DNA from 2 places in the Candidatus Clostridium stratigraminis genome. Region 1 is predicted to be linked to the other one. Evidence: a T-box and tRNA genes for the amino acid it is inferred to sense, from the RefSeq annotation. Region 1 holds a T-box; the other holds one or more tRNA genes.
The links. A T-box is a leader RNA that pairs with one kind of tRNA and senses whether it is charged. The one in region 1 lies ahead of thrS (threonine--tRNA ligase), so its partner is inferred to be a tRNA-Thr.
Positions count from the first base shown of each region.

Region 2: it encodes a tRNA-Thr, which carries the amino acid that the T-box ahead of thrS (threonine--tRNA ligase) is inferred to sense. The anticodon was not compared.

Region 1 is NZ_JBJHZZ010000001.1:85,146-101,859, forward strand. Features, by position in the region: gene ACJDUG_RS00410 (VanW family protein) at 1-389, shown strand, start outside; gene ACJDUG_RS00415 (hypothetical protein) at 479-1,003, shown strand; gene ACJDUG_RS00420 (DUF624 domain-containing protein) at 1,158-1,844, shown strand; gene ACJDUG_RS00425 (3'-5' exonuclease) at 1,921-2,667, opposite strand; gene ACJDUG_RS00430 (ribose-phosphate pyrophosphokinase) at 2,874-3,992, shown strand; gene ACJDUG_RS00435 (hypothetical protein) at 4,118-4,519, opposite strand; gene ACJDUG_RS00440 (CAP domain-containing protein) at 4,775-5,614, opposite strand; gene ACJDUG_RS00445 (alanyl-tRNA editing protein) at 5,765-6,979, opposite strand; gene ACJDUG_RS00450 (D-cysteine desulfhydrase family protein) at 7,233-8,225, shown strand; gene ACJDUG_RS00455 (hypothetical protein) at 8,209-8,337, shown strand; gene ACJDUG_RS00460 (Gfo/Idh/MocA family protein) at 8,358-9,341, shown strand; gene ACJDUG_RS00465 (8-oxoguanine deaminase) at 9,465-10,826, opposite strand; gene ACJDUG_RS00470 (uracil-DNA glycosylase) at 11,017-11,691, opposite strand; gene ACJDUG_RS00475 (CD3324 family protein) at 12,409-12,681, shown strand; T-box leader at 12,808-13,037, shown strand; gene thrS (threonine--tRNA ligase) at 13,252-15,018, shown strand; gene ACJDUG_RS00485 (MFS transporter) at 15,093-16,325, opposite strand; gene ACJDUG_RS00490 (YybS family protein) at 16,530-16,714, shown strand, end outside.
Region 2 is NZ_JBJHZZ010000015.1:47,777-64,490, forward strand. Features, by position in the region: gene ACJDUG_RS15295 (ammonium transporter) at 42-1,259, opposite strand; gene ACJDUG_RS15300 (sigma-54-dependent transcriptional regulator) at 1,615-2,967, opposite strand; gene ACJDUG_RS15305 (ATP-binding protein) at 2,983-4,692, opposite strand; gene ACJDUG_RS15310 (cell wall-binding repeat-containing protein) at 4,841-6,748, opposite strand; gene ACJDUG_RS15315 (hypothetical protein) at 6,994-7,440, shown strand; gene ACJDUG_RS15320 (hypothetical protein) at 7,506-7,664, opposite strand; gene ACJDUG_RS15325 (DUF5050 domain-containing protein) at 7,767-9,269, opposite strand; gene ACJDUG_RS15330 (hypothetical protein) at 9,952-10,944, shown strand; gene ACJDUG_RS15335 (helix-turn-helix domain-containing protein) at 10,963-11,220, shown strand; tRNA gene ACJDUG_RS15340 (tRNA-Thr) at 11,340-11,415, opposite strand; gene hsp18 (heat shock protein Hsp18) at 11,717-12,157, shown strand; gene ACJDUG_RS15350 (replicative DNA helicase) at 12,205-13,530, opposite strand; gene lonC (Lon family ATP-dependent protease) at 13,663-15,504, opposite strand; gene rplI (50S ribosomal protein L9) at 15,607-16,050, opposite strand; gene ACJDUG_RS15365 (DHH family phosphoesterase) at 16,050-16,714, opposite strand, start outside.

The DNA.
Region 1 (16,714 bases):
ATGTAAAACTTGGGATGGATGCCACGGTTGATTGGAATAACATAGATTTTAAGTTTAAAAATACACTGGAATATCCACTTTTAATTGATATGAGTGCAAAGAATGGAGTTTTAAAGGTGAGTCTTTTTTCAAATTCTGAAGTCTCAAAGAAAAAATACTTATTAAAAAATGATATATATGAAACCATTAATTCTAGGACAACCTTAGTAAGTGACTCAAATTTAGCCATAGGCAGCAATAAGGTCCTTCAAAATTCTTATACAGGTTTTAAGGTTAAAGTAATAAGAAGTACCTATGATAATGGGAAACTGGTTTTCTCTGAAGTTATTTCAAACGATTATTATTCTCCTGTTAATGGAGTTATTAAAGTAGGAGCTAAAGCTAATTAGAATATTTAATTAAAATATTATTTAGCAATATACCTTTTTACAAAATAATTCATATTATAGTATTAGTGAAATTATTTTGGAGGTAAATTATGCGAAATAATTATTGGTTAAATGAATATGACGGAAATTACTTACCTTACTATTGCCCATATTGCCAATCAAGTCAATTTGCTTATGACAGATTTTATGATGAGGATTTTTATACTGAATACAGTGATAACAACTATAGGGATTATGAGCCGACAGAGGATTATTTAGTAAGATACCCTATTTACGGAGGAGAAAATTATAGAAGCAGAAATGAAATTGAAGATACGGCTAAATCTGTCTTTTTGGATATAAGTAAGGATTTAACGCTTATTGAAAATATGCCAATTGCAAAAGAATTAATGCATTATATAATACTTGTTATAGGAGACTACATCAATAAGAATCATGAAAAATTCTTTGGACCTATAGAGAAAAAAATTTCCGAAATAGCTACAGCCTTAAGAAAAGATTTATATTGGATTTTTGATATTTTAGCATTTTTCGGAGTATCACCTGAAACTGCAGTAAGCTTTGTAGAAAATGTAGTCAGTAAGTTTCTAAGAGCTCTTATACCACAAAGTTGAGAAGGCCAAAAGTCACCCATGTGGTGTTAATTTAGTAGTATATTTTTTAAAGAAGTTATCATGAATTTATGATAACTTCTTTTTTTAAAAGGGAAATTAAGTATATTTGTAGAATATAAAAGTTATCTAGTTGTTTTAAGGAGAGTGCTTTTACATGTCCGAAAAAAAAGAGTTTGGAGATGGATTTATATTTATTTTAGGAAATTATGTATGGTGGTTTTTTGCAGCAAATATTTATTTTCTATTAGTTAATATGCCATTTATTTTCATAAGTTTAATTTCTGCTCAGATTGGTGTTTCAGGAGCAAATTTGTTATCTATAATTTGCTTACTGCCTATAGGACCAGCACTAGCTGCACTTTTCAGTATAATGGGCAAGCTAATAAGAGAGAAAGACATAGATGTAACTAAGGACTTTTTTAGAGCCTATAAGACAAATTTTCTAGAAGCATTATTTTTTTGGGTTATAATAGTGTTTATTCTTTCAGCCATATATATTGATATAACAGTATTAAAGACATCACAGACTTTTAATATAATATTTATTGTATTGGGATTTACTATAGTATCACAAGCCTTTTACATTTTTCCTTTTATATCCCGTTTTTATTTAAGAAAAATAGATGTGGTTAAACTGGCTTTTATATATTCAATTAAAAAAATTCATTTAACCATATTAAATTGGATATTATTAGCTCTGTTATCTATACTTATTACCGTAATTCCAATAATATTTATTATCTTTATCTGTAGTATTTATGCATACATAGTTATGTATTTTCAAAAGGAAATATTAAATGAAATTGAAGAGAAATTCTTAAATAGTAAGGAAGAAGTATAATAAAAAACTGTTAGTAATAAAGCTTGAATACCAATTATTTATTTATGGGGGAGGTTCAAAGAATTACTGACAGTTTTTACTTTTGAAATTGATTGGTTTTTCCCATCATATAGGCAAGTTTTATAATAGATTTCTCTTCCTTTGACATCTCTCTATTATACATTTTCTCAAATTGCATATAAAGCTTAATAAAATCAATTTTGCTGTTAGCTTTTTTAAGTTTAATAGTAGGTTTATTAAGATCATAAAACTTAGGAATTATAGCCTCATCATTAATTTTTCTGAAAACCTTTGATGTATATTTAGCATCGCTAAGGGCATCATGGAAGTTATTATTAATTGGGATATGCAGAAGCTCAACTGCATTTTTTAGCCCCATTAATACACCTTTTGGACAATTAAAATATTTAGATGCATATTTTTGAAGATCTATATATTCTTTAGGAAGTATTGAGATATCAAAGTTATGGTACGCATAATTTCGATAAAGTTCCTTAATATCTGCCTTTCCCCATACGCACAAAATACAGCTTCCTTTTCCTATAAATTGTACAAAGTCTTTATAAACAATGCTGTGTGAAGGAGCCCTTCTTAAAGTTTCTTCAGTAATGCCAGTAATTTCACTGATAAAAGGGCTGAGACAAGAATATATTTCTGGTTTAATAAAACTATTATAGGTGGATATTTTCTTGAGATTTTCATCAAGTTTTACTGCTCCAATTTGAATTATTTCAAAAGGGCAAAAAGGGTTGTTTGATCCTTTAGGATCTTTAGCAGAGTTATAATGTTGATTAAATTCCAAATCAAAAACTATATAGTTCATTTATAGTACCTCTTATATGAATATATTATATATTATGTCAAAAATATTACATATTAGTATATACTCCATTATATTTTTACAATAAATTTAATAAATATTTAATTAAATGTTGTAATATTAATGAGGATTTATTACAATTATTTATGGTAGTAAAGGTTATCAATTATAAAATATATTTTATCACATATAAGGAGGTCCACGGGAAGATGAATTTATTAAATTCAATGCCTTATGGCCAATTAGGAATAATAGCACTAGAAAGCTGCAAGGAACTAGGAACGAAAATTGATCAATATTTGCTGCAAAAGCGTGAAAACATGAAAAGTTGCCCAAAAACGTTTCTAATTTCTACAGATGAGATAAGGTTTTCTAATGGAGAAGGTAAGGTTAGGCTTGAAGAGACTGTAAGGGGTAAAGATATATATATTTTATGTGACGTTGGAAATTATAGCTGTACCTATGAAATGTATGGATTTATAAATCACAAAGGACCTGATGAACATTTTCAGGATATTAAAAGAGTTGTCTCTGCTATAGGTGGAAAAGCAAGAAGAGTAACAGTTATAATGCCTATGCTGTATGAAGGAAGACAGCACAAGAGAAAAGGAAGAGAATCATTGGATTGTGCAATAGCACTACAAGAACTGGAAAGATTGGGGGTCAGGGATATCTATACATTTGATGTTCATGATCCAAATGTTCAAAACGCTGTACCATTATTAACCTTTGAAAATTTATATCCTACTTATGAAATAGTAAAAGCATTTTTTAATAATGAAGATATAGAAATTGACAAGTCAAAGATGCTTACAATCAGTCCAGATACGGGTGCAATGGATAGAGCAATTTATTATTCCAGTGTTCTAGGTTTAGACATCGGTCTTTTCTATAAAAGGCGTGATTATACTTCAGTTATAAAAGGGAAAAATCCTATTGTACAACATGAATACATTGGAAGAGATGTTGAAGGCATGGATGTTCTAATTGTTGATGATATGATTGCCTCTGGAGAATCAGTATTCGATATTGCAAAAGAGTTAAAGAAACGTAAAGCAAATCGGATATTTGTTGCTACAACCTTTGCGCTATTTACTGAAGGAGTTGAAAAATTCAATGAATATTTTGAAACAGGAGTAATAGATCGTGTTTATTCAACAAATTTGACCTATATTTCACCTGAAGCTAAAGGAGCAGATTGGTTTAGAGAAGTTGATATGTCTGATTTTCTTTCAACTGTCATAGATTATATTAATAATGATAAGTCTATTAGTCCATTAGTTGATGCTACTTACGGTATAAAGCAGCTTGTAAGTCATTCTCTTTAAATTTATTATAAAACTTGTATTATAAATAAGACAAGTTTATTGCTTAAAAGGTAAAAGTATTTAGTGTGCACTTATTATAATTGAAAAAGCGACATATTTCCTAGGAAATGTGTCGCTTTAAATTTCTACCACCCGCTGCTTCCAACAGAATTATGAACAAATGCAGCAATTTTACATACTGGTATATCTACAATTGCACCAAGTGTATTTCCATTACAATCAAATCTGTTATTTATTCCTCTATCCGTATTTCTATCCATATTTCTTTCAGTTTCGCATTCATCAAATGAGAAAACATTATTATCAGATTGATTTCTGTTATTTCTTCTGTCTACATCACAGCAGCTTCCTAGTGCGCAGCCAGGAGCTGAGCCTATTTGAATTATTAATCTAACGAAGTCTTCATTTACAGAAGCAAGAATTCCTGTAAAACCACGACCTGATTCTCCACCACTAGTAGTAAAAATTGTTACAGTTTGTCCAATATGACGAGCTAAGTTACGTGCAATATCTAATCTGCTAGGCATTTCAAATATTCCCCTTTCATATATAAAATATTAGGACCCTTGTCCTGCTATATAATATGAAGTTTACTTGAAATTGTTACAAGATTAGTATGGTAAAGGGATGTTTGGTTTTGACACTTATACATAAAGTGTGAATATGAAAATATAAAATATGTAAAATAAGCAGAAGCTCATAGTGTAAGAATAGCCACAAAGCCTTAGTGTTGTTCATCTAAATGTCAACACTTGGTTTTGTGGCTAATTTTAATTTATTGATTATTTAGGCTTACTTACGAACATTTGTGAAAACATATTTCCATAAGGGCCGCCGCTTTTTATTCCTATTCCTATATGCGTATATGCTGGATTAAGAATATTTTGTCTGTGTCCAGGTGAGTTCATAAGTGCATTTTCAGCATTTTGTACGCTTTGATTACCGGCTATATTTTCTCCAGCCTCAACATAATTAATCCCAAAAGCCTTAAGCATATCAAATGGACTGCCATACTTTGGAGAATTATGGCTGAAATAATTATTATCTATCATATCTTGAGCCTTTATTCTAGCAACATTAGTAACTTGCATATCCGCCTGCAGTGGTGCTACGTTATTTTGGGATCTAGCTTGATTTATTAAATTCAGCATCTGCTGCTCGGAAGCTGTAAGTGTACTAGAATTGTTTTGTGTTGTAGGAGTTTTAGGTGCTGTGGAAGCAGTGGCATTGCCTTGTGATGCCTGAGGTGCTCCACCAGATGTATTAGGGGCATTTTTAGCCGCATTGCCTTCTACTACTACTGGCTTAGCATCTTGATTATGCACAAAACCTATTTGATTATTAGGTTGTTTTACAGCATACCAATCTGAAACCTGACTTACTACATCTAATGTACTATTCTTAGCAGGAGTGGAAACTACAGGGGAGTTAGTAGAACATCCGCTTCTAACATTTGAATTATCTGCAGTTAATTTTACTGTTTTCACATTTCCTGTTTCATAAGCAGAAGATTCAACACCTTGGATAGGCTGTGCATTCTTCTTTTGTTGCTGCTGTGTAGTACATGAAGTACTTAAAACTAAGGATGATGCTATTAAAAAAGTAAGAAACTTTTTACCCACAAAAAATTACCTCCTTATTAAACTGATAATATTTTTTACAATATTAATATTTGTTTAAATCAAAGCTTTTATAAGTGAAAGTTTTGTGAGTAAAACCATTTCTTAAGATTTAATCCAATTTATCGCAGTAAACAGGAGTATATTTATATATTACATATTAGAAGTCAATGTATTTTTGATTTTTGAAAACGCGTAATCTATAGAAGACTCAAGATTACTTATGCTTTTTCCGCCGCCCTGTGCAGAAAAAGGACTGCCGCCGCCTTTACCATCTATTAAACTAATTGCATCTTTTAGTAAATCATTCATATAAATTTTTTTGAAATTTTTAGAACACATAAATAAAAGATTTGCAATAGCTTCGGATTTTATCCCGAATAGAACTATAACATTTTCATAAGATACAAGTTTTGAGGCAAGTAAATTTACATATTTCATATCAGAATTTGCATATATGTTTTTTATAATTTTTATATTATTAATAACATCACAGGTATTAAGTATATTTTGTACTTCAAAATCTGCAATTTGTGATTTTAAATTTTTATTTTCAGCCATTAAGCTATTTATATCATTAGATATAGTATTTACCTTAATTAAAGCTTCATCCTCATTACAGTTTAATGTCTTGCAAATTTTGTTTGAAAACTTATATCTTTTAATTGCTTCCATAATGGCTCTTTTTCCACAAATAAATTCTAAGCGCATATTCCCCTTGTATTTTTCCTTTTTAAGAATTTTAATTACTTGAATTTCAAGAGCTGATTTAGGATGAACTCCGCAGCAAGCAGTTAAATCAACATCTTCGATTTTAACAATTCTGATCTGCTCATTATCAATATTAGGAACTTTTCGAAGGGATAACTTTTTTAGTTCAGATTTTGTTGGAAATAGAAACTCAACTTTTTTATCATCAAAAATATAATTATTAGCTAAATCTTCAACTTTTTCCAAGTCCTCATCACTTAGCAGCTTATCCAAATCTATAGTACAAATATCTTTTCCTAAATGAAAACCTACTGTATTACAACCAAAGGCTTCTATAAAAGCAGCAGAAAGGACATGCTGTCCTAAATGCTGCTGCATGCCGTCAAATCTAAAGACCCAATTAATGCTGCATTTAGCTTTATGTATTTTTATAGGTCTTTTATCCGAAACATGATATATGATACCATCTTTTTCATATACATAGGAAATAATGCTATCCTCAATTCTTCCTATGTCTGAGGGCTGACCGCCTCCTCCTGGGAAAAAGGCAGTTTTGTCAAGTTCAATATGAAATTCCTTATCTTTTTCAATAATATTTATTATTTCTGCTGTAAATTCTCTTATATATTGATTTTCATAGTAAAGTTTCTGAGTCATAATAATTCTCCTTTTAATTAGTGTGGCACGGGGGCGTTACTTCTACTACGATACTTTAAAATGATCCACAAGCGATACCACCATGGCTTAATTGAATTAATAATATCATATTGATGGTAATATTATCAATGAGAGACATCCAATTGTCTATTGTATGGAAAAATAGAAGGTGATAGTATTTATATTATAGGTAAATAATATAAAGCTAGTCTATATTTATTTACATGCAAAATACTGATTGGAGGAATTAATCATGGAAATACCCGAAAAATTAAGCCTTGCTAACCTGCCCACAAAAGTTGAAAGACTGGAGAGGCTTACAAGTATTCTTGGAGGCCCAAATATATTTATAAAAAGAGATGATCAAACTGGTACAGAAGTATCAGGTAATAAAATAAGAAAGCTGGAATTTGTGGTTAAGGAAGCTATTGATAAGGGCTGTAATATGCTTATAACTTGCGGAGGAATTCAATCAAATCATGCTAGAGCAACTGCAGCTGTTGCAGCAAGATTGGGACTTAAATCGTGTTTAGTATTGAGAGGAACTGAAGAGCTATCTCAAGATGGAAACTACTTTTTAGATAAGCTTTTAGGAGCAGACATTAGATTTGTATCTCCTGAGGATTATAGAAATAGAAGATTTGAAATTATGAATAATATTAAAGAAGAACTTGAGATTAAAGGCTTTAAACCTTATATAATTCCGGAAGGAGCTTCAAATGGAATAGGCTCCTTTGGTTACTTTAAGGCAATGGAGGAAATAATTCAGCAGGAAAAAGAAATGGACATACACTTTGATATGATAGTTTCTGCTGTTGGATCAGGGGGAACTTATGCTGGACAATTTCTTGCAAATAGAATGTTAAACAATAAAACAGACATTTGCGGCGTTAATGTTTGTGACAATGAGGAATATTTTAAAAATAGGATATATGAAATAGTGCAGGAAGGCTTGGGCTATTTAGATTGTGACATTAATTTTTTAAAAGATGAAATTCACATTATTGACGGATATGTTGGAAGGGGATATGCTTTAAGCAGACCTGAGGAACTGGATTTTATATATGATTTAGCTAAGCTTGAAGGCATAATTTTGGATCCTGTTTATACAGGCAAAGCGATGTATGGGTTAACTCAGGAGATAAAGAAGGGCAGTTTTAATCACTGCAAAAATATTTTATTCATTCATACTGGCGGTTTGTTTGGATTGTTCCCACAGAAGGATTTGTTTGAATTTCAAGGGTAGTGTGGCTTGGTTATGGCAGAAGAAACCTCCACAGATCACATTACAAATTAGTGATAAAATTAGTAAAAAGGACAATGTTTTAGATAGTGAAGCTACAGCGAAACATTGGTAGGTGTGGAAATGGGTGGTAGAATGATTAACTTTGGTATAATTGGTACAAATAAAATAACTGATATATTTATAAAAGGTGCTGACTTGGTAGAGGAGTTTAAATTAAATGCTGTTTATTCAAGAGCTTTTGAAACAGCAAAGGTTTTTGCTGAAAAATATGAAGTAACAAATATATTTACTAGTTTAGAGGAAATGGCAAAAGATGAATGTATAGATGCAGTTTATATAGCAAGCCCTAATTCCTTTCATGCAGAACAGGCTATACTATTTTTAAATAAAGGGAAGCATGTTTTATGTGAGAAACCCATAGCTTCTAATGTTGCAGAATTAGAATTGATGATTGCAGCAGCTAAAGCAAATAATGTATTGCTAATGGAGGCAATGAAAACTAGCTTCTTGCCTAATTTTAAGGTTATACAAGATAGTATACATAAGCTTGGGAAAATAAGAAGATTTATGTTTAACTACTGCCAGTACTCCTCTAGGTACGATGCCCATAAAGAAGGAAAACCTGTTAATACCTTTAACCCCGCATTTTCTAATGGATCAATCATGGATATAGGTGTATATTGCATACATCCTGCAGTAAGGTTATTTGGTATGCCAATAGATATAAAAGCTACAGCTTTAAAGCTTTCATCTGGTGTAGATGGGCAGGGAACTTTAACTTTTGTGTATGAAGAAATGGATGGAGTTATTATACATTCAAAAATAGCTAACTCATATATTCCCTGCGAAATACAAGGTGAAAATGGTTCAATGATAATTGATAGAATAAACAATCCGGAAAAAGTTCAGATAAGGTATAAAAGCGGAGAGTCAGAAGAATTATCAGTGCAGCAAATAGAAGATAATATGTATTATGAAGCAAAAGAATTTATTGAGTTAATTAAAAATAGCAAAGTAGAATCGGAAATTAATTCCCACAAAATATCGCTTAATGTAATGAAACTTATAGAAGATGCCAGAAAACAAACAGAAATAGTATTTCCAGCAGATAAATAGTTATCTGTTTAAAGCAAAATAAACTGAATATAAAATGAAAAAAAATAAACCCTTGTACTAATTTATATTAGGCAAGGGCTTCTTTATTGGTATAGAATGAACATACTTATTCCGGCTGAGAGTTTACCTATTTCTTTGCATTTCAACTATGTCCTTTGCAATTTTATTAGCACTTTTATATACTTCATTTGAATTTATAGTAAGGAGCCCTCCGTCCTTTGAAACTATTTTGCCGTTAACTATGGTCATTTTAGTGAAGCTGGAATTTCCAAGGCAAACTAGTGATACTAAGGGATCGTGACAGCCAGCATACTCAATTTTATTAAGATCAAATAAGATAATATCAGCTGCTTTACCAATATCTAATCTTCCAGTATCCTGCCTTCCAAGTACATCTGCTCCGCCTCTTGTAGCCACCTTTAATATTTCATAAGCATTTAGGCCATTAACTCCATATTTTAAATGATTTAATAAATAGGCTCTTCGAACTTCCTCCCACATATTTGAGCCATCATTGCTTGCACTTCCATCTACCGCTATGCTAAGCTTTCCGCCAGCTTTAACAATATCCGTAGTTCTGCAAATGCCGCTGTTTAGCTTCATATTTGAGGAAGGACAATGTGCTATACCAGAGCCATTTAGAGCATTTATTTCCCTGTCGCTTAAGTATATACCGTGAGCAAACCATACATCAGGACCTACCCATTCAAGATCTTCCATAAGCTCAAAAGGTCTTCTTCCGTATCTTTCAAGGCAGAAATTTTCCTCATCAATGGTTTCTGCAAGATGGGTGTGCATCATAACTCCAAGCTTCCTTGCTAAATTTTTAGTTTCAACCATTAAGTCTTTGGTAACTGAGAAAGGAGAGCATGGTGCAAAGGCTACTCTGGTCATTGCATAATCATTGGGATTATGATACTTACTTACAAGCCTTTCACAATCTTCTAATATTTCACTTTCAGTTTGAACAACAGACATTGGAGGAAGCCCACCTTGGTCCCTTCCTAGGGACATGGAACCCCTTGTGGCATGAAACCTAATTCCTATTTCTGCTGCAGCCTTGATTTGGTCGTCAATTAAAGTACTTGTTTGATTACTAGGAAAAACATAATGATGATCAGAGGTAAGCGTACAGCCTGTCCTAAGAAGCTCGCCAAAGCCAACCATTGCTCCATAGTAAACAGCTTCAGGAGTAATGTTCTTCCAAAACTCATAAAGTCCAATAAGCCAAGGGAAAAGAGGCTGTTCTTGAACTTCTTTTATGCCTCTAAATAAGGTCTGATATAAATGATGATGTGTGTTTACAAAACCGGGAAGTGCAATAAGACCTGTACAATCAATAACCTCACAATCATCAGGTACTGATAAGCCCTTACCAATAGCTGTGATTTTTGAGTCTTTGATGAGAATACTGCATTCTTCAAGTATTTCTTCTTTTTCATTAAAGGTATAAATGCAGTTAATGTTTTTTAATAGCGTGTTCATCTTTGTTACCCCCTAAAAATATATTATTGAGTATTTATAGTGGTTAACTCGACACTTCATACAGAGAAATGAAAAATTCAAATTATTAAGAAATGTATGCATTAATATTATATCAATTAAAGAGTGGTTTTTCTATACTATTTAAATAACTAAAGGGAAGTTCTTATGGCTGAATCAACCCCCTGTACTTTTATATATTTTCTATCTGCCAATCTATAGGTTTCTTTCCTATTGAAGTAAGAAACTTATTAGCCTTAGAAAATGGCTTGCTTCCAAAGAAGCCTCTGTGAGCTGATAGTGGACTTGGATGAACAGATTTTATAATATAATGCCTTGGATTATTTATTATATTTAGTTTAGATTGAGCATTACTTCCCCATAATATGAAAACAATAGGGTCTTCTCGATCATTTAATAAACTGATTATTTTATCAGTAAAATACTCCCAGCCCATGTTATGGTGGGAATTTGCCTGGCCCTCCCTAACTGTTAATGCAGTATTAAGAAGCATAACTCCTTGATCAGACCACTTCTTTAAGTAGCCGTTATTAGGTATAAAACAGCCTAAGTCACTATTAAGCTCCTTATAGATATTCATAAGAGAAGGAGGGGCAGGAACACCTGGTTTTACTGAAAAGCTTAAACCATGAGCCTGATTTGCGCCGTGGTAAGGGTCTTGTCCCAATATTACCACCTTTACATCCTTATAATTTGTATAATGCAGAGCGTTAAAAATATCATACATATTAGGATATATAGTTTTTGTCCTATATTCATTTATTAAAAACTGTCTAAGGTTTAAATAGTACTCTTTTTTAAATTCATTTTCTAATAAGTTGTTCCAATCATTTATTAATACTTGCATTTTTATCACCCAAATAGATTATACCATAAAAAAACACTTAAATTGTTAATGGAAAAAACAACTATAATCAATCTTTACCTTGAGATTAAAAGGATATTTATGGGATAATAAACTTGACCGGTCAATATGGTAGAAAAGGGGATGATAAGTTTGATCATATTTAAGAGGTGGCTTAAAGCCTAGAACAATAGGGTAGGCGTAACAATTAATAATTGTTACGTGCATAATAAGGAATACGAGGGGAGGGCAAAGCCTCCTCTTTAAATAAAGAAACAATTGAGGTGATATTTATGGTTGACATGGACTATGAATTTCTATATTATATAATTACAGGTAAAATATACAAGAAACAAATTCAGGTGAAGGGAGGGGTTAGTAATGATGTTAAGAAAAGAGGTTTACGATTATTAACTAAATATTGGAGAAAATAATAACCATCATCTGAGTTTTCATAGATAAATAGTTATATGAAAGTAGCAGGAGGATGTCCTGTTTTTTTTATTGTATTTTTTAAAGTATAAAATCCCGCAGATGGTTAGTTTCTGCGGGATTTTTATATATTTTTTTAAATTAATAATAAATATACAGATCTAAACTATTAATAATTGTTTAGATTTAATAATGAATACAAGGAGGCGTAGTAATGATAATGATTAATCAAGTATTAAGTGAAGTCGTTAACAGAGCAGTAGTAGAGGTAAATAGGAGGGCAAAAAATTGCAATATAAAAATGGAAAGGAAATATTACCATCGGAGTTATTGAGGGAACTTCAAAAGTATATACAGGGAGAATTTATTTATATACCAACCTTGGAAGCTAAAAGAAAGGGTTGGGGTGAAAATAATGGTACTAGAGAAATTATTAATAAAAGAAACCTTGAAATTTATAAACTTTATAAAAACGGATATACCATTGACTTATTAATGGTTACTTTTAATTTATCTGAAGATAGCATTAGGAAGATAATATGTAGAATCAATAAAGGATAATAAACGGGACGTCTAAACAATGTGGTGCTTATGCATTAGCGTATAAACGTCTCTTCAGCTAATAATTATTTGAAAATTATAAAAAGAGATTGACATTTTAAATTTACAGTCATATAATAACCATAAAGAAAGACAATGATGAGGAAAAGTAAATAAATTACTATTTTACAGAGAAAGAAGTTCATCGGCTGAAAGACTTCTAAAAATAAGTGTTGTTGAAAACCACCTCTGAGTTGATTGCTGAAGTCCTTATAGACATAAGCATATCCGCAGCCAGCGTTAATGGTATTAAGTGACAGTGATAGTGTTTTTAATTGCTGTAATTTGGGTGGAATCGCGATAAACTCGTCCTAAGTATGGGAGGAGTTTTTTTATTACATTTAAATTATAGCAAGGATTTGTTTACTATACCTGTAATTTGGGTGGAACCGCGAGAATACTCGTCCCATGTTTATGCATGAGACGAGTTTTTTATTTAAAAAAACACATCCATATATGGGATAAGCTGCAAGGCTACAGTAGTAACACTATAGATATTAATATTCTTATAAATAAAAGGAGGTAAAAATTATGTTAAAGGTAATTTTAAAAGATGGAAGTGTAATTAATGCAAATAAAGATGAAGGAAGAAGGGCACTAAGACATACAGCTTCACATATATTAGCTCAAGCAGTAAAAAGATTATACCCAGAAGCTAAGCTTGCTATTGGACCTGCAATAGATACTGGATTCTACTATGATTTTGATATAGATAAGCCTTTTACTCAGGAAATGCTGGAAAAAATAGAAGAAGAAATGAAGAAGATAATTAAAGATGACTTGAAACTAGAAAGATCCGTTATGTCAAGAAAAGAAGCGCTAAAGCTTATGAAAGATAAAGATGAAGCTTATAAGGTTGAGCTTATTAATGACTTACCAGAAGAGGAAGAGCTGTCCTTCTTTAGACAGGGTGATTTTATAGATTTATGTGCAGGCCCTCATGTACTCTCCACTGGGAAGGTTAAAGCTATAAAGCTTTTATCTGTTGCTGGTGCCTACTGGAGAGGCAGTGAGAAGAATAAAATGCTTCAAAGAATATATGGAACTGCCTTCTCCAAAAAGAGTGAGTTAGATGAATATTTAAATATGCTTGAAGAAGCTAAAAAGAGAGATCACAGAAAGCTTGGCAAGGAGCTTAAGCTGTTTGCACTTATGGAGGAAGGCCCAGGATTTCCGTTCTTCCTTCCAAAGGGTATGATTTTGAAAAATATTCTAATAGATTATTGGAGGGAGCTTCACAAAAGAGCTAACTATGTAGAAATTGAAACTCCAATAATTTTAAATAGACAGCTTTGGGAAACTTCCGGACATTGGGATCATTACAAAGAAAACATGTACACTGTTAACATTGATGAAGAAGAATATGCAATAAAACCGATGAATTGCCCTGGTGGAATGCTGGTTTATAAATCAGAAACACACTCCTACAGAGACCTTCCAATAAGAGCCGGGGAATTAGGAAGAGTTCACAGACATGAGCTTTCAGGAGCACTTCATGGACTTATGAGAGTAAGGGCCTTTACCCAGGATGATGCTCACATATTTATGATTCCGGAGCAGATTAAAGACGAAATTAAAGGAGTAGTAAAGCTTATTGATGAGGTCTATAGAAGATTTGGTTTTAAGTATAACGTAGAGCTTTCAACAAGGCCGGAAAATTCTATGGGAACTAATGAAGAATGGAATATGGCAGAAAGTGCTCTTAAGGGTGCCTTAGAAGACATAGGAATGCCTTTTAAAATAAACCCAGGGGATGGAGCCTTCTATGGACCAAAGATAGATTTCCACCTTCAAGATAGTATAGGAAGGACTTGGCAGTGTGGAACAATACAGCTTGACTTCCAGCTTCCCCAACGTTTTGATTTAAATTATATTGGCAGTGATGGAGAAAAGCACAGACCCATAGTGATCCATAGAGTCATATTTGGAAGCATTGAGCGCTTCATAGGAATATTAATAGAACATTTTGCAGGAAAATTCCCAACTTGGCTAGCTCCAGTGCAAGTTAAGGTGCTACCAATTTCTGATAAGTATAACTCTTATGCAGAAAGTGTATTGAAGATACTAAGAGATAAGGGAATTAGGGTTGAAATTGATGATAGAGCTGAAAAGATTGGCTTTAAAATAAGAGAAACTAGGAATGAAAGAGTTCCTTACATGATTATTTTAGGAGAAAAGGAACAGGCAGAAGGAACTATTACAGTAAGAAAAAGAGATGCTGGTGAGCAAAGCAGTGTTGTGCTTTATGAGTTTATTTCAGACATTAGAGAAGAAATAGATAATAAGCTGCTTAAATAATTATAATCAAATGGCATCCAGATAAGTTATTACTTATTTACAAGTAATAACTTATCTGGATGCCATTAACTTACCTATTCTTCTAATGCAAAGTTTCTTTCCTTAGCGGGCTCCTTCAATTTGATACAAATTATAACTGTTACAAGCATTAAAAGTATTAGTACATTCATTGGAAGGGTCATGGAATCTGTTTTAGTGGATTTAAGGGCATCCATACCAAATATAAAAATTATACCTGAAATTTGACCCATCATCATAAGTATACCGCTTGAGGTTCCTTCAGGAGCTGGATAGGCAATTTCAGCTCCATATTGAAAACCTAAGGGTGCACAGCTGAGCATAAAGAAACCAAGGCTAAAGGCAGAAATAAGAACAACAGGATAGCTTGTTGCATAGGTTATGCCTATAAGACCAGGAATAGAGCCTGTAATAGCTAATATAATAAAACCTACTCTATTATGAAGCTTATCAGAAAGCAGTGGAATTATAGCTGATCCGATAACTCCGCTTAAAACCATGCTTCCACCTATAATTCCTGCCTGAATTGATGTAAAACCGCGAGGTTTAAGTATATTTTCAATCCAAGTTGAAAGGCCGTTAAATACTCCAAGACCTATAAAAAATATAATCATTAGGAATATAAATTCTTTGTTTGTAAGCATTTGCTTTAACCCTTGAAAAACCAAGGATCTTTCCTCTTCCTCTGGTTTGCATTGAGGCGTCGGAGGATTTTCCCTTGCAAAGCCTATAAAAAGTACAGCTGAAATTAAAGATATTATTCCATAATAAAGCAGCATTCTTGGAATATTGCTGCCTATAATTAGGTAGGGTGTTAGAACAAGGCCTGCAATTAAACCTAGGTAACCAGCAAGCCAAGCTAATCCTGATGCTGTACCCCTTTCTTCAATAGGAAACCATCTAGCAGCAACTTTAGTAACTGCATTTTCTATAAATGGTTGTCCAATTGCAATGCCTATTTGAAATATTAATACAAAGGTATAATTTGAAGGAAAAAGTCCCCTGAGAAGGCCAAATACACCTGTTAAAATTGAACCTATTCCAACAGATATATGAAAGCCATAGGTATCTATAAGCCAAGAAGCAGGTATAGAAGCAAATATGTATACAATCATAAATACCATAGAAAGAATTCCTATGCTAAGCTCAGAAACCTTAAAATAAGCAGCTGCATCAGTAGTGATGGCAGCAAAGGTTATCCATAATAGCTGCTGCACAGCCATCATGAGCATGAACATAAAAAGAACTACCCATCTGTATTTGTAGGTTACAAGCTCTTTATTTTCCATTATAAAGCCTCCTAAAAATTAAATAATTGCATATATAAATATTATCACCTGTTTACAAGCCGTGCAATTATAAGTAAGTACATATTCTTTTTTAATAGCATATCTTGTTTAATATCATATACTATAAAGAACAGTACTCAACTTAAAAGCGTTTATAAACTGCATTTCTGCTGCAGCCAATAATTAAGAAGAAGGAGGGAAACCATGAGTAATACAAAAACTGTTGTAGTTGGCGCATTATTCGCAGTTTTAGCAGCTTTGTTTCAAGTAATTCCTGTTTTTCTTTCAGAGTTATTTGTTATTTTAACTATCCTTAGTGCAGTTCCAATTTATATTGTTTCTAGGTTAAATCCTCAAGTTGGACTATTATCTTATTTCACAGCTAGTTT
Region 2 (16,714 bases), on a different contig from region 1:
TTTAGGTGGTAAAACGCCCTTTATGATACTAGCCACTTAGTTTAAAGATATGCAGTTTCTCCATGTAAACTTGCGTCCAATCCCTCAATTTCAGCTTTTTCACTTACTCTTACTGGTTCAAAAGCATTTAATATCTTTAATATTAAATAGGTTACTAAGAATGAATAACCAGCTGTAAATATTACTGCAAGTACCTGTACTCCAAACTGATGGAAATCACCTGCAACTAAGCCCTTTACTCCATTTACAGAGGCTTCAGCAAATACTCCTACAAGTATTGAGCCTAAGATACCTCCTACACCATGTACTCCCCATACATCTAGAGCATCATCCCATTCCAATTTAATTCTGGCTTGAACAGCCAAATAGCAAACTACTGCTGATAAAATTCCTATTATAACAGCAGCCCAAGGTCTAACATATCCTGCTGCAGGCGTTATAGTAGCGAGGCCTGCTACTGCTCCTGTAAGAGCCCCTACTAATGTAGGTTTTTTCTCTACCTTCCAGGATATAATAAGCCAGGTAACCATTGCTATGGAGCCTGCAACGTCAGTATTAATAAATGCTGTTGCAGCTACCCCATTTGCAGCTAGTGCGCTGCCGCCATTAAAGCCAAACCATCCAAACCATAATAGACCTGTGCCTAGGGCAACGAAGGCAATATTGTGGGGTGCAGTATTTTCTCCAGGAAGTATCTTTCTTTTTCCAACGAAGAATACAGAAGCAAGCGCTGCTATTCCTGCACTTACATGAACTACTATTCCTCCCGCAAAGTCCACAACTCCAAGTTTTTGAAGGAAGCCTCCCCCCCATATCCAATGAGCTAGTGGAATGTAAATTAAAATACTCCAAATTACAAGAAACTTAAGATAGCTCTTAAAATTAACTCTATCGGCAAAGGCTCCTGTTATAAGTGCAGGAGTAATTATTGCAAACATTTCTTGATAAGTGAAAAATGTTAAAAATGGTATGGTAGGTCCATAGGTTGGGTTTGGAGCCATCCCTACACCTTGAAGTCCAAAATATTTTAAACTTCCTATAATTCCATGTATATCTGGTCCAAAGGCTAAGCTAAAGCCTCCAAATATCCATATTAAAGTTACAATTCCCATGGATATAAAGCTCTGCATCATTATTGTCAAAACATTTTTCTTTCTTACAAGACCTCCGTAGAAAAATGCAAGCCCTGGTGTCATTAGGCAGACAAGTGCTGCGCTAATTAAAACAAATGCTGTATCACCGCTGTTAATGTGTGGCATAAACCTTTCCTCCTGTTTTCCTTTTTTGTACTAAACAATTACTAATTGTTTAGCTTGTTGTATTTTACTTTTGCCCTAACAATTATTAATTAGGGATTTGAATTATTATTGCAATTATATAATCAGCAATTATTGTGCCAAGAGAAAAGGCTTACAATATATGCTAACAGAGGTTTATTTTAGATTGTTTATTTTTACATTCCTAAAACTTTACGTTATTTCTATAGAATTTTAACTGAAAATAGATGAATAATAGTCATAACATTGATTTTATTTGTTCATGAGTTTAAATTTGTATATAAAATAAGTGGGACAAAGTTGCACACTAGCGCCAACTTTGTCCCTATAAATAAACTTATATATTATATTTTAAAATTTTTCTATGAAGGGATCTTCTGCTTATACCTAGTATCTCTGAAGCCTTTGTCCTGTTCCCGCTGCTCTCCTTAAGGGCTTTTAAAATTACTTCCTTCTCTGTATCATCTAAGGCTTCTTCAAGCTTTGAAATCTCCTCATCAGCTTCTTTAAGTTCCTGAAAGCGAGAAATATTTAATGGCAAATCTTCTACACCTATATTAGTCTTTGGTGTAATAACTACACATCTTTCAATTATATTCTGAAGTTCTCTAATATTCCCCGGCCAATTATATGCCATTAGCTTAGATAAAGCCTCTTCACTTATGCTCTTTGGAGCCCTTCCCGATATATCCGAGGACTTGTTTAAAAAACTTAAGACAAGCATAGGTATATCTTCTTTTCTTTCCCTTAATGGAGGCATATTAATTGGCACCACATTCAGCCTATAATATAAGTCTTCTCTAAAGCTTCCTTCCTTAACTAATTCCTCTAAATTCTTATTTGTAGCTGCTATTATTCTAACATCCACTTTAATAGTCTTAGTTCCTCCAAGCCTCTCAAATTCTTTCTCCTGAAGTATTCTTAATAGCTTAACCTGTACTCCAAGTGTAATATCGCCTATTTCATCTAAAAATATAGATCCGCCAGAAGCTAATTCAAACTTTCCTGGTTTTCTTATAACAGCCCCTGTAAATGCCCCTTTCTCATAGCCAAACAGCTCACTTTCAAGCAGGTTTTCAGGTATTGCTGCACAATTTACTTTAACAAAAAGCATGTGACTTCTTGAGCTGTAATTATGCAGGGTTTCAGCAGCCAGCTCCTTACCGGTTCCTGTTTCCCCATAGAGCATTACAGTTGCTCTTGTATCGGCAATCTGCTTTATCATATCTATAACATTAAGCATTGCAGCGCTTTCACTCTCAAGTTTATTTTTAGTATTTTTTATATCCTTTTGAAGCGCCTGACTTCTTATTAGAACCTCATCCTTATCAGAAGTTAAATTACGAAGTGCTTCTATTACTTCTTCTATATCAAAGGGTTTTGTAATATAATCCTTTGCACCCATTCTTAAGGCTTCAATGGCTGTATCTACAGTAGCAAAGGCAGTAATCAAAATCACCTTGATAAAGGGTGCCACCTTTCCTATATTTTTTAAAAGCTCTATTCCACTCATACCTGGCATTTTTATGTCAGATATAACTATATCAATATCATAATTGTCTATTATGTAAAGAGCCTCTTCCCCATTATGTGCCATATGAGTCTCATAACCTTCTTTGACTAAAACTTTATTTAATAGCCTTGTAACATTTTCTTCATCATCTACAATTAGTATCGAATAATTTTTCATTACTGCACCGTCCTATTAATTATCCTCCGGAAGTTTTATTATAAACTTACTTCCTTTCCCTGGTATGCTTTCTACCTCAATTATTCCCCTGTGATTCTCTACTATTCTGGAACAGATGGCAAGCCCAAGTCCTATGCCTTTATCTTTGGTGGTAAAATAAGGCTCAAATATTTTTTTCACATTTTCATGAGATATTCCTTGTCCAGTATCGCTTATCTCTATTTCAACCATAGATAATATTTGATTATTAAGAGTAGATATTGTTAGTTCTCCACCTTGAGGCATTGACTGCACCCCATTGATTACTATATTTAATACGACCTGCTTCATTTGCTCAAAATCAGCATTTATAAGAGGAAGTTCTCCAAAATTAATATTAAGTTTTATATTATCAAAGGTATTATCCCTTTTAATTAAGAGGATAACTTCTTTAACAATATCATTTATATCATATTTTTCAAGTTTAAGCTCATTTGGTCTTGCAAAGGCTAAAAATCTATCAATAATATTGTTTAATCTATCCACTTCAGAGCTTATTACAGCCATGTCTGAATATAGTTCACTATCCTTATTAAGTTCAGACATAATATACTGAGCATAACCCTTTATAGATGTAAGTGGGTTTCTAATTTCATGTGCCATACCAGCTGAAAGTGCTCCAAGTGCCTCCAGACTCTTAGCTCTAGTTACGCTTTCCTCTAATTTTTCTAACATTTTATTAAAGGATTCTGCCAGGCTTCCTATTTCGTCTTTGCTTTGGATATTAATATTCTGACCCATATCACCCTCAGCAATATTTTGAGTTTCCTTTACTAAATTTTTTATTGGCATTGCTATTTTTCTTGAAAGTATAGCTACTAGTACAAAAACTATTGCCACAGATATCATAAGAACTATAATAGTATAGGTTCTAAGCCTATAGGCAACTTCATAGGCTTCACTTACTGGCTCTTCCACTACCACATACCAATTGTTTTTTTGTGTATCGTATTTATTTATACCATAAAGAGCAGAAAAATATTGAACATTATTATGAGTGGTATAAAAAGAAGCATATTTGCTATTATTAAGAGCTTTAATAACCTCCAGACTATTAAAGGGATGATTAATATAGTTACCTTTGCTGTCTACTAAGAAAGCATAGCCCTTTTCACCAAGACGAACATTGCTTATTATATCTAAAATAGCATTAAAGTTCATTCTCTCAACTACTGCTCCCTTTATCTTATCTTTGTCATCCATTATTGGAGCAGCATAATAAACCCCGTAGGATTTTGTGTCCTGAAAATATGTGAAATCTGAAACAAAGCTCTTTCCCTTTAAAACCTCTCCTAAAAAGCTTTCATAGCCATTATCAGCTTTTAAGTTTCCTGAATAAGCCAAAACCTTTCCCTCTAAATTTGTCACTAAAATATAATCATAGGCCTTATAAGCATTTCTTACACTATCTAAATAGCTATTCATAAGATCATTGCTTGCTTCTTTATTTTTAAGCAGTGGAGAATTCACCATTACCTGTATATCTCCATACCTTTCAAACATATATCTTTCAATCTTATTAGAGGTTTCCTCTGCTAAGGTTATAAATTCTTTCTCCTTAGAAAGGTTTATTGCCTCTTTTGTGCTTTTAAAGAACAAGAACCCTACTGTAACAAAGAGAACAGTAGAGAGGATAATAAAAAACATCATAATTTTAATTTGAATAGAATTTTTTCCTAAGTTCATGATAAATCCTCAAATTCATTTATTTGTTCATATTTTACCACATTTAATATATTTTAAAGAAGCTTTATAAAAATAAAGATGACTGCAAGGCAATCATCTTTACTTTATAGATTAGCTAGGTATAAACTTACGTTGTTTATCACTTATATTAATTTAATTTTGTTTTAATGCTTGTCCAATAATCTGCATTTTCAAGTCCAAGTCTCCATATAGCAATACCACCTAAATTGTTATTATTTACTATGTCCAACTTATAGGCAATGCTTGTACTATTCTCAAACCAAACACTATGGTAAATAGAAGATTTATCAGTATAATTGAAATAATTGGTATCTGAAACTGGATCCCATTTAATTTGTGCTCCATAGCTTTCTGCTAAATTATACATTGAATCTACTCCATAAGCCTTAGCAGAAGCTCCATTTGAAGGCCAATCATAGCCATAAGCAGCAAGTCCTAATAATATTTTTTCACTAGGAATATTTTTTACTGCGTAATTTACTACACTTTGTACCCAGCCTTCAGATGCAATAGGTCCTGGTGCTCCGCCCGCATAGTGCTCATCATAGGTCATAATTACAACTTCATCAGAATTATTAGCAAGTGCTGCATAATCAAAAGCCCCTGCCCAGCCATCAGTCAGGCTTTCTACTGTTTTAGCCGGTACAGCAATAGTTACCTTATAGCCTTGTGGATGAAGAACATTATAAAGCTCTCTCATAAAGGTTGTTAAATAAACTCTGTCTGAGGAATATATCCCCTCAAAATCTATATTAACTCCTTTAAAATTGTTTACACGAATTGCATTGGAAATATTATTAATTAAATTTGCTCTGTTAGCTGAATTTTCTAGAAGAGTTTTCGCAATGCTTCCATCAAAGTTATTAGCCACCATAGCATAAGTATCTATATTCTTACTATTTGCATAACTAATTTGATCTGCCGGTAAAAGTCCTGTTAAATTTCCAGTTCCATCAGTGTTATAGGTATCAGTAGCAATCTGATCTATTACATCGGAATGTGCTGCTATTGAATTATAGGAGGAGCTGTCTCCAGGATAATAATATGTTGCATAGCCTAAAACAACTTTAGAGTAAGGCTCATGCAAAAAGGTATTAACAATAGCATCAGAGACAACAGCCGTTCCCCCAAGTACCTTTAAGGCTGAAATATTATAATACTCTGACTTAATGAAACTATATGTATTATAATCAGTACCATCAGTTAAAACTAAAGGCGAAGAAGTTAATGCCGCTGCTGCAGATCCTGATATTGCGTCTGCAAAGTCATTTCCTGTACTTATATAAACCTTATTGAAGTTTATAGTATCTGAGAACTCCTTAATTACAGCCAAATTTGTTTCATACCTGTTAACTCCGGCTAATCTCTTATAAGCGCCTAACGAGGCTGCTGCACTATCACTAATTACCCCACTTCCACCTATAACATATTTTTCTCCACTGCTATTTAAGGCAAGATTTTTTATATTTGAAGGCATTGTATTAGAGTTTGATAATAGAATAGGCATTTGCTTTGCTGCAGCTATTGGCGCAATTGACAAGGCATCGGGGAAATTTTCTCCTGATGCTATAGCAATCCCATTGCTTGTACCAATTATCTGAGCTACTTTAGCACTAGTTTCATACCTATCCTGCCCCTGTATTCTTGTACTTTGAATATTCAGGCCATTGAGTACACTTTCTGCAGCTGAGGATATTACTCCAGTACCACCAACAATAAATACTTTTTTGGCACCAAGTCTTTGAATTTCGGCTACTACATTAGTAGGAATTGCAGCATTTCGAGTTAATAATATAGGTGCATCATATTTCTTAGCTAAGGGTGCAGCACATAGAGCATCTGGGAAATCTTCTCCTGTTGCAATAACTACGTAATCTGAGCTTTGCCAGGAGTCCTGTGAAACCTTTATTGCCGTCTCATATCTATCCATTCCCGAAAGTCTAATGGCAATTGGTGCAGCTAAAGCCTTATACGGAACAAGCTGTGCTGAAATACACAATGCCATAGCTGCTAATATCATTTTTCTTTTTACCATTCATGCCCTCCTATCATAACATTTAATAAGATTCATTAAATAATACCAAGGGATTATACGTATATTATCATATTTTTTAGGGATAAAATCATCATGAAATATATTCCAGCAAGGCTATTAGCCTACAAAATAAAGCCTTTAAATAAGTATGATTGAAACCTTATAATTTATTTTCTTAATAAGGTAACAATAGCTACTACTGAAAATATAATATTAATGTAGGTAATTTTTTTGGAGGGTTATTAATGTATTATAGGTTCCCAGAAGAGGATATCAATGATGAATTAGATATCAATGCAGATCTAGACCGCCGCAGAACAAGCGACCATCACCATCATATGGACTGTAATATGCCAATGCCTTATATGATGGAACCAATGTATATGTGCCCATATATGCACATGTGCCCTATGATGTACAACGCAAATCCAATGATGATGGAAAATAATCAAATGCCAATGGGCCATAAAATAAACTATGATATGGATGAATACTCAGATGATGATATGATGTCAAGACAACGTCGTCCATACCACCACATGCATCCATATTACCCATATCATCCTTATTTCCCAATGCATCCAATGCACCCTATGCACCCTATGCATCCACATCATCCAATGCACCCGATGCATCCTATGCATCCACAACATCCAATGCATCATCATATGGGAAGGGATGAAGTAGAGTAAAATAATGGCATCCACATGACTTGTTACTTATTTAACAAGTCATATGGATGCCTAATTTTATCTTCTTAACTTTTATCCTCTACTGCCTTTTCTTCCACCTTTTCTAAATAATCTGTCTGACTTACAATATTATTTTCAAATTGTTTTACTGCATCTCTTGTAAAATTCCCCAGTGTTTTTGCATTAACTTCACTTAAATCTTTAAAATCATCTTTTTTACTCAAGCTGCTTCACCGTCCAATTTTTAAGTTTTTAAGTTGCTTAGATATAATATGTGATAGAAGCTTAAATTTATTCGTAAGAAAATTATTGCACCAAACTATATTCTACATTTCTCCAATATCAAATGATTTATCTTCTAAATCATCTTTTATTTTAATTACTTCAACTCTTTCTGATGCATTTCCATAAATAAAGGCATAATTATCAATAATATTTATGCTGCTATAATAAATATCTGTAACTTTTGATTGTTTCTTTCCATCTATATCAGATTTAAATACCATTTGTGAATTGCCTATGCGTAAATTATATATCAAGGTATCTTTTCCAATATTGAAGCTTGTTACTCCATAATCAATTACTTTAATACAGTCACTACCATCCTTTTTCATTCTATAAAGCGGAGAGTTTTTATCACCTAAGTCTGTGAAATATATCCAATCTTCATATATAATTATTTTGGAGGTTCTTTTATCCGTTAATTTTGTATTGTTGCTTCCATCAGTTTTAATCTTATATATTCTGTTTTTATCAGATATATTAGAATAATATATCCAATCATCTTCAATATTTATACTTCCAGCTGGTACATTGGTTAATTTTTCAGTTTTTAAACTCATAAGATTTATCTTATTAATACCTTTATCATCATAGTAAAGCCAATTACCTTTAATTGTAAAACCATATAAAAGCCCTGTTATGATTTCTTTATATCCACTACCATCAGTGTTGATTTTACAAACTGAAAAACCACTTGAAAAGTTTAGAAAATATATCCGATTATCAACTACATTTATATCTTGAATACTACCATCAAATAACTTTTTTAATGAAGTCCCATCTTTGCGTACTTTATATAGACTATTAAAGCCTGCTGATTTATTTACAAAGTAAATCCATTCACCTTGCTCTGCAGCATAACCATCATTTTCTATATTGTTGCCGCTATTCCCCATTTCATTTACCTTTTCTCGTGTAATTACTTCAATAGCTTCCGAAAAATTGCCTTCTCCATTTTTATCTACTGCAGTTATTTTATAATTATATTTAGATGTTGACTTCAATTTAGTATCTAAATATGTGCTATCTTTTGATTCACCAACTTTTTTAAAATCTCCTTTATCCTCATCTTTCCTATAAATTATATATTTATCTATATTGTTTACAGGTCCCCATTTTATTTTAACATTATCAAAGGTATAAGATTCAATAACCAGATTAGTTGGAGAACCTGGTAATTTTTTAGTATATACTCCAATTGATGAAGATAGCTTTCCTTCTTCCCCATTAATAATTGCGGAAACCTTATACCAATATTTATAATCAGGATTCAAATTATAGTCTGTAAATTTATTCTCTTTAACAGTAGCTATCTTGCTATACTCTCCATTTTCTTGATCTAATTTATAAATATTGTATATTGTTGCTCCTTTAGATGACTTCCAAGTAATACTTATTTCTTTTGCTTTTATATTTTCGGCTTTTAATCTTGGAATAGGTGAAAAAAAATAAGTAAAAAGCCACATTATTACGCAAAATAATACAACTATAGTAAAACCAATATAATATTTCTTCTTATTGTTAAATAAAGAAAAGTAATTTTTCATATTTGATGCACTCCTAATTTATAAGCATTATATGTTCCACTCTTTTCTACTGCGTTAATCTTTTGTTTCATCAATGCTTTCCCCTTTATTCAATAAATTTTAAATAATTAATATATCCTATAGGCTTGTTTACATTTTTTACAATCGAGTATCATCTTTTATATAATCATTAATTCAAAATAAAGATAAGCCATTCTATGCCGTAATATTAGTTTTCAAAGAACATTATTCTTATTAAATTATCGGTAGACTTTATGCAATTCTTTACAATTAATCATTATCTATTATATCTCAGCTGAGTTTTACACCCGTGGGTATGTGACATATGTCGTTAACTGTCTCATTCATGCAGCATCTGCCTAGTTCCGGGATACTTAATTAAAACTATGATTATGCTTAAATTTATAAAAATGTAATATTGACAGAATAATGGAAAGGTGATACATTTAAATCATAAGTAGTAAGTAGTAAGTAATTGGCAAAAATATACTTTTAGAAATTTGTTAATTAGCCGGTAAATGTCCTAAATGGACATTTACGAGCAATTATCGAGGTCAAAGTCCTAAATGGACTTTGACGGGCAGTTTGCGAGTGGAACGAGCGGTTTAAACTGCCCAGTGCCCGAAGGGGAACGAGGGAGCTTAATTGCTCAGTGTGACCACTAAAAGGAGGAATTAATATTATGGAACTTCGTTTTTCTCAGAACTTCTCACTGGTAGCACTAAATGCACAAGACAGTCTTCATCTAACCAATGCAAAGAAAGTGGCTTTGCGCTGCATGGCTGCCGCTGCCATTTTAGAATTGTATCTGGAGCAAGGATTTACTATTGATAAGGATATGGTTACTTTCAATAGGACGGATCTGGAGAGGCCTGAAGTCACTCTGTATCAAGAAACAGTTTTAAAAGCTGTTTTAGGCAGAAAGGACAGCTTAAGTGACACTCTTCCGCATTTACTCACCGTTGTCAGTAAATTATCAAGGAAATATTTATTAAAAATTGAGAGGGCCTATACAGATTCTCTTATTGGGGATCATGCTTTAGAAGAAATTCCGAATTTGCTCGGATGTGATTTACTGTTTGACACTGCTAGTGTATCAATAAAGGAATACCGCAGTAATGAAGAATTATTTACAAAAGTAATTGAAAACCTTCGTGCTGAAACTCTGGAAGAAGGGATGATGACCGATGAGTCTATCTTCATGCTCTGGCTGATGCGGGAAAGCGGATGCTTTAATGATATCTTTTCCGATGAGGAATTGAAAAGGGTAAAAGTACGAATGAGTGAATTATTCGAAAACAGCAATTTGGCAAGAAAAGTTTTACCTGTTGCTATCCATAGTTCACTAGAAATAGGAATAAAGAAATTTCTTAGGCTGAAAAGAGCTGCTATGGGTACTCCTACGGGTACAGGTATCAATTTTACTTTCCCTGTTTTTGAGCGTTCTCAATCTGTTTTTATCGAAACTGACGCTTATTTCGAAGGTAAGGAAGCACGATTGCGTGATGTACTGACACGGCTTAGGGAAAAGGGTCATAACTATACTGTTTTACGTGAAGGGACAGTGCCACTTATAAAAATAGATAATCTCATCTATGAAGCCGTGCCATCCGCAGTTAATGGTGGTAGAATGCCAATTCACGGTGTCCGTTTAAGAATATATCCATTATACTAATGATTTGGAGGAATTTGTATGTCCCGTCAGCGTACCTTGGAAAAAATACTGGTATCAGAATATGTGTCCATCGGTGAACTAGTACGCCTAACAGGATGCCGTTACAGCACACTGAAATTCTATACTGAAGAAGGAATGCTTCCCTTTGAGCAGGAAGAGGAAAACCTGACAAGGCGATTTCCGAGAGCTAAAGCGATAGAGAAAATTAAAGAAATACAGGAACTTAAAAAAAGAGGGCTTAGTATTCCGGAAATAAAAGATATTTTGTTACGATAGATGGCAATTGCAATCGGGATGATAACCTAATTTTGACCTTAAAATTTATCAGTAGGTGTATATTAAGGTGTATTAAATAAAATTTAAGCTCTAGGATTTCCTAGAGCTATTGATTTTACTGGAGCTCCTGAAGGGAATCGAACCCACGACCTACTGATTACGAATCAGTTGCTCTACCAACTGAGCTACAGGAGCATATATAAATTTTACTACAATTAAACTTTCGAATCAAGTTTAGCAAATAATCCTATTACTCATACTGCTAATCCCCCAAAGTAATACACACACCTTCTTTACTATTTTATAAGGATTACTAAATTCCATCAATAATCATATTCTACTTTTAATTAGGTTGATTATGCTAAACTATAGATTTGAAGGATGAAATCTTGTAGATTTTCTTTAATTATCTCTAATTTATAGACTTTGACTTTCTTTGACCTTTGTAGTATTATAAAAGCATAGAAATTAAATATATTAATTGGAGGTATTTGATATGTTTGAAATGATTCCTTTCAAAAGACATATGTTGAATATAGGCGATGATGATTTTGGACAATTTTTCAGAGACTTCTTTAATACTGATTTTACTCAAGAATTAAGTAACATTTATGGAAGTTTTAAAGTTGATCTAAAAGAAACAAAAGATAATTATCTGGTGGAAGCAGATCTTCCTGGTATGGATAAAAAAGCTATTAACATTGACTATGAGAGCAACTATTTAACAGTTAGCGTAAAAAGAGATGATACAATAAAGGATGAGAAGGAAAACTATGTAAGACGTGAAAGGCATTATGGAGAGTTTATAAGAAGCTTTTACATCGATAATGTAGATGAGGATAAAATAGACGCTTCCTTTAAGGATGGTGTTTTAAAAATCACCTTACCTAAGTTAACTAACGGTAATGACAAAAAGAAAAAAATAGATATTCATTAATTTAGATGTGCAGTCTTTAAAAGGCTGCACATCTTTTATTTTTTCTATTAATGAACCACATCTAAAATTCCAAACTTACTGTATTGTCCAATCCATGCCAGCTTTACAGTGCCAGTTGGACCGTTTCTCTGCTTTGCAATAATACATTCGGCTACATTTTTGTCTTCTGTCTCCTTATTGTAGTATTCATCTCTATACAAAAACATAACTACGTCAGCATCCTGCTCTATAGAACCTGATTCTCTTAAGTCTGATAGCATTGGTCTATGGTCAGCTCTTTGCTCTGGTGCTCTTGATAGCTGTGAAAGAGCTATTACAGGGCACTGCATTTCTTTTGCTAAAGCCTTAATAGATCTAGAAATTTCAGATACTTCTTGCTGCCTGCTTTCAGAATTACTGCCAGACATAAGCTGCAAATAGTCAATAAGAATCATATCTATTCCATGTTCTATTTTCAGCCTTCTGCATTTTGATCTCATTTCCATTACTGATACACCTGCAGAATCATCTATATATATTTTAGCCGCTGCAAGTGGTCCGGAGGCTCTAGCTATGTTTTCCCAGTCCCTGTCATCTAAATCACCAGTTCTAAGTTTAAGCATATCCACATTGGCCTCTGCACAAAGAAGCTTATAGGCGAGCTGTTCTTTAGACATTTCCAAGGAGAAAATAGCTATACTCTTACCTCCTCTTAAGGCTGCATTTTGGGCTAAATTAAGCGCAAAGGTAGTTTTACCCATAGAAGGTCTTGCTGCAACAAGCACCATATCCCCCTTTTGAAAACCAGAGGTTTTAGCATCCAAGTCTGGGAAACCAGAAGAAATACCAGTAATTTCGCCCTTATTACCAAACAGCCTTTCAATTTCCAAAAAACCTTTTTCAAGTACTGTACTCATTGGCTCAAAGTCTGAATTACCTCTTTTTTCTGCAATATTAAACACCCTTTGCTCAGCTGCATCAAGTACAGCAGGTACATCATCCTGCTTACTGTAACTGTCCTCTATAATTTCAGAAGATGCTTTTATAAGCTTTCTAAGCATAGACTTTTCAGCAACAATCTTTATATAGGAACTAAAATTTACTGTAGAGACCACAGAATCACAAATCTCACTTATATATGTAATTCCACCGGCAGCCTCCAATTTTTGCATAGAGGATAAAGCCTCTGTTAGTGTTACCATATCTACTGGAGTATCCTTTTTATATAGCTCCAGTACAGTATTAAATAAAATCTTATGCGAATCTCTATAAAAATCCTCAGCTTTTAAAACTTCCACAGCCTGAGCTATGGAAGTTTTATTTAATAGCATGGAACCAATAACATTTTGTTCAGCATCTATATTGTGAGGAAGACTTCTAAGAGGAGTCTCCATAATGCTTTCCCCCTTGTATTCCTTTGTACTAGGCAACCTGTACTCACCGATTCCCATCGGCTAGGTTACCCGTAAAAGTTCATTTAGGACTTTTACCTGCGCACAACAATTATCAATTGTTGTGTCCCTTGCTTAAAAAACTATATCCATTAATTCTTCTATGGTTTCTATTGCCATTACTTCAATGTCCTTAAATCCTGAAGGAACTTCTTTTAAGTTATCCTTTGGAACAATAACAAGTTTTATGCCCTTTCTTCTGGCTCCATAAACCTTTTCAAAAATTCCACCTACTGGTTTCACATTTCCTCTTAAAGATATTTCACCAGTTATTGCTACGTCTTGTCTTACCGGTTTATTTAAAAGAGCACTTATTATACAAATTGTAATAGCTGCTCCAGCTGATGGACCATCTATATTTCCACCACCTATAATATTAACATGAATATCATAGTCCTTTATATCCTTATTTGTTAATCTTCTTATTACGGATGCCGCATTAAATACGGAATCCTTTGCCATACTGCCGGCGGTTTCATTAAAACGCACTTGACCTGTTCCTTTATCCTTAGCTTCAAATATAGCTGCTTCAATTTCTATTGTGGAGCCTATGAATCCGCTGACACCTAGTCCATAAACATGTCCAATTTCCTTATCTTTATCTGTGCTGACTTCTTCATATGGAACAAGTCTGCATGCAGAAATTGTTTCTTTAATATCTTCTAGTGTTATATTTACCTTTTCATCCTTTTTAAAGTTCTTATTGCTATATAGTACATAACCATAGACATCAGAAAGCAGATTAACAGCCTTTCTGCCTTCAATAGTAAACCTGCTAATAAATTCTGAAACTCCGCTTTCAAGCTCCATATTAAGCTTAACTGCAGCATTTTCAACTATTTCTTCAATATCCTTTGCAGACAAGGGCTCAAAATATACCTCTGTGCATCTAGAACGAAGTGCTGGATTTATTTCATGAGGCTCTCTTGTAGTTGCCCCAATTAAAACAAAATCAGCAGGTGCGCCATTATCGAATAAATATTTTATATACTTTGGAGTATTTTCATCCTCAGGATCATAATAGGAGGAAGAAAATTCTACTCTCTTATCTTCTAATACCTTTAATAGCTTGTTTTGCAAAATGTCATCAAGTTCTCCAATTTCATCAATAAATAAAACTCCTCCATGAGCTTCTGTAACAAGTCCTGGTTTAGGCTCTGGTATTCCTATCTCAGCTAAGTCTCTTTTGCTTCCCATATAAATAGGATCATGTACTGAGCCTAGTAGTGGATTTGTTATTTCTCTAGGGTCCCATCTAAGAGTTGTTCCATCTACTTCTACAAACTTTGCCTCCTTTTTAAAAGGAGTATATTTAAGCTTTTTAGCTTCTTCTAGGGCAAGCCTTGCTGCCGTTGTTTTACCCACTCCTGGAGGTCCATATAGAATTATATGCTGTGGGTATGGTGAAGCTATTTTTGATAAGAGGGCTTTTATGGCTCTTTCTTGGCCTACTATTTCACTAAAGCTTTCTGGCCTAAGCATAGTTTGTATATTTCTTGTTAATTTTTTCGAATCTAAAACTTCAAGATCAGAATATTTTTTAAGAGTCTTTGCATTCTCAGGACCCTTTTGTTTTCTAAGAATACCAAGTCTAACTTCTTCTACATACTTTTCCTGTCTCTCCATAAGTGCAGCTTCAACTTCTTTTTCAATTTCATTCTGCACATATTTTTTTGCTACTGCATCAGCTATCCACTTATTAGTATCTTTCAAAGCCTCATGAATGTTATTTGCATTAGGTATGACATCTATACCTTTACCATCACTTGCAATTTTATTTAATGCATATATCCTTTTATATATGTCTCCGCTATGAATATGCTTTTGAAGCTTATATTTAACTATTCTTGCCTTCATAGCACCTTCATCTAAAACATTTTTTATAACCTCAAATAGCACCTCAACTTGAGATTCCATGGTTATATCTTGGGACTTTAATTCTTCAAAATTTGTTTCGATTTTAAACTCTGACTTCAACGTTTTTCCCCCTCTATTAGCATTTAAGGAGAAACAATGCTATTATTGTTCTACAATTACAACCTTTATTTTTGTAGAAACCTCTGGATAAAGCTTAACTTCAACTTCGTAAGTTCCAAGCTGCCTTATAGCATCTACAACTAACTTCTTCTTATCAATGTTCAACTTATACTGCATATTTAAAGCATCAGCTACATCCTTGTTAGTTATAGACCCAAATAATCTGCCGTTTTCTCCACACTTTCCTGCTATTTTAACTTCTTTCCCTTTTAGCTCATCAGCCTGCTTTTGAGCTTCTTCAATTTCTGCCAGTTTCTTTCTTCTTTCAGTTTCCTTCTTTTGATTTAAAACGCTTAAATTAACTTCAGTAGCTTCTTCTGCAAGTTTTCTTGGAAATAAATAATTTCTTGCATATCCATCTGAAGCATTTATTACTTCACTTTTCTTACCTACACCTTTAATATCGGCCAATAAAATAACTTTCATTACTTTTCACTCTCCTCTAAGTATTTATCAATTGCTTTTTTAACACTTTCTACAGCTTCCTCTAAGGTTATATCGGACAATTTTGCACCTGCCATGGAAATGTGCCCTCCGCCCCCTAAAGTTTCCAAGATTATCTGTACATTGACATCACCCAGGGATCTACCGCTAATAAAAATCTCATTTTCTATTTTAACAAGAACAAATGAGGCTTGAATACCTGTAATATTTAGCAGTTCATCCGCTGCCTGTGCAGCAAGTACAGTATCTTCTATTTCTGGTGGACATATGGCTATAGCCATACCATCTTTTACTTTTGCAGATTTAATTATTTCCGCCTTTTTAACATAAGTATCCAAATCTTCGGCAAACATTTTCTTTATGTCTATAGTATCAGCTCCAAGACGCCTTAAAAAACCTGCGGCTTCAAAGGTTCTTACACCTGTTTTAAAATAAAAGTTCTTAGTATCGATGCAAATACCTGCAAGTAGTGCTTCTGCTTCAATAGGCTTTATTTTAGGATTATCAATCATATATTGAAGCATTTCAGTAACAAGCTCCGAAGTAGAGGAAGCATAGGTTTCAATATAGCTAAGAAGCACCCCCTCAATTGCATCTGTAAGTCTTCTATGATGATCAATTATAACTATCTTTTTAAATTCTTTAA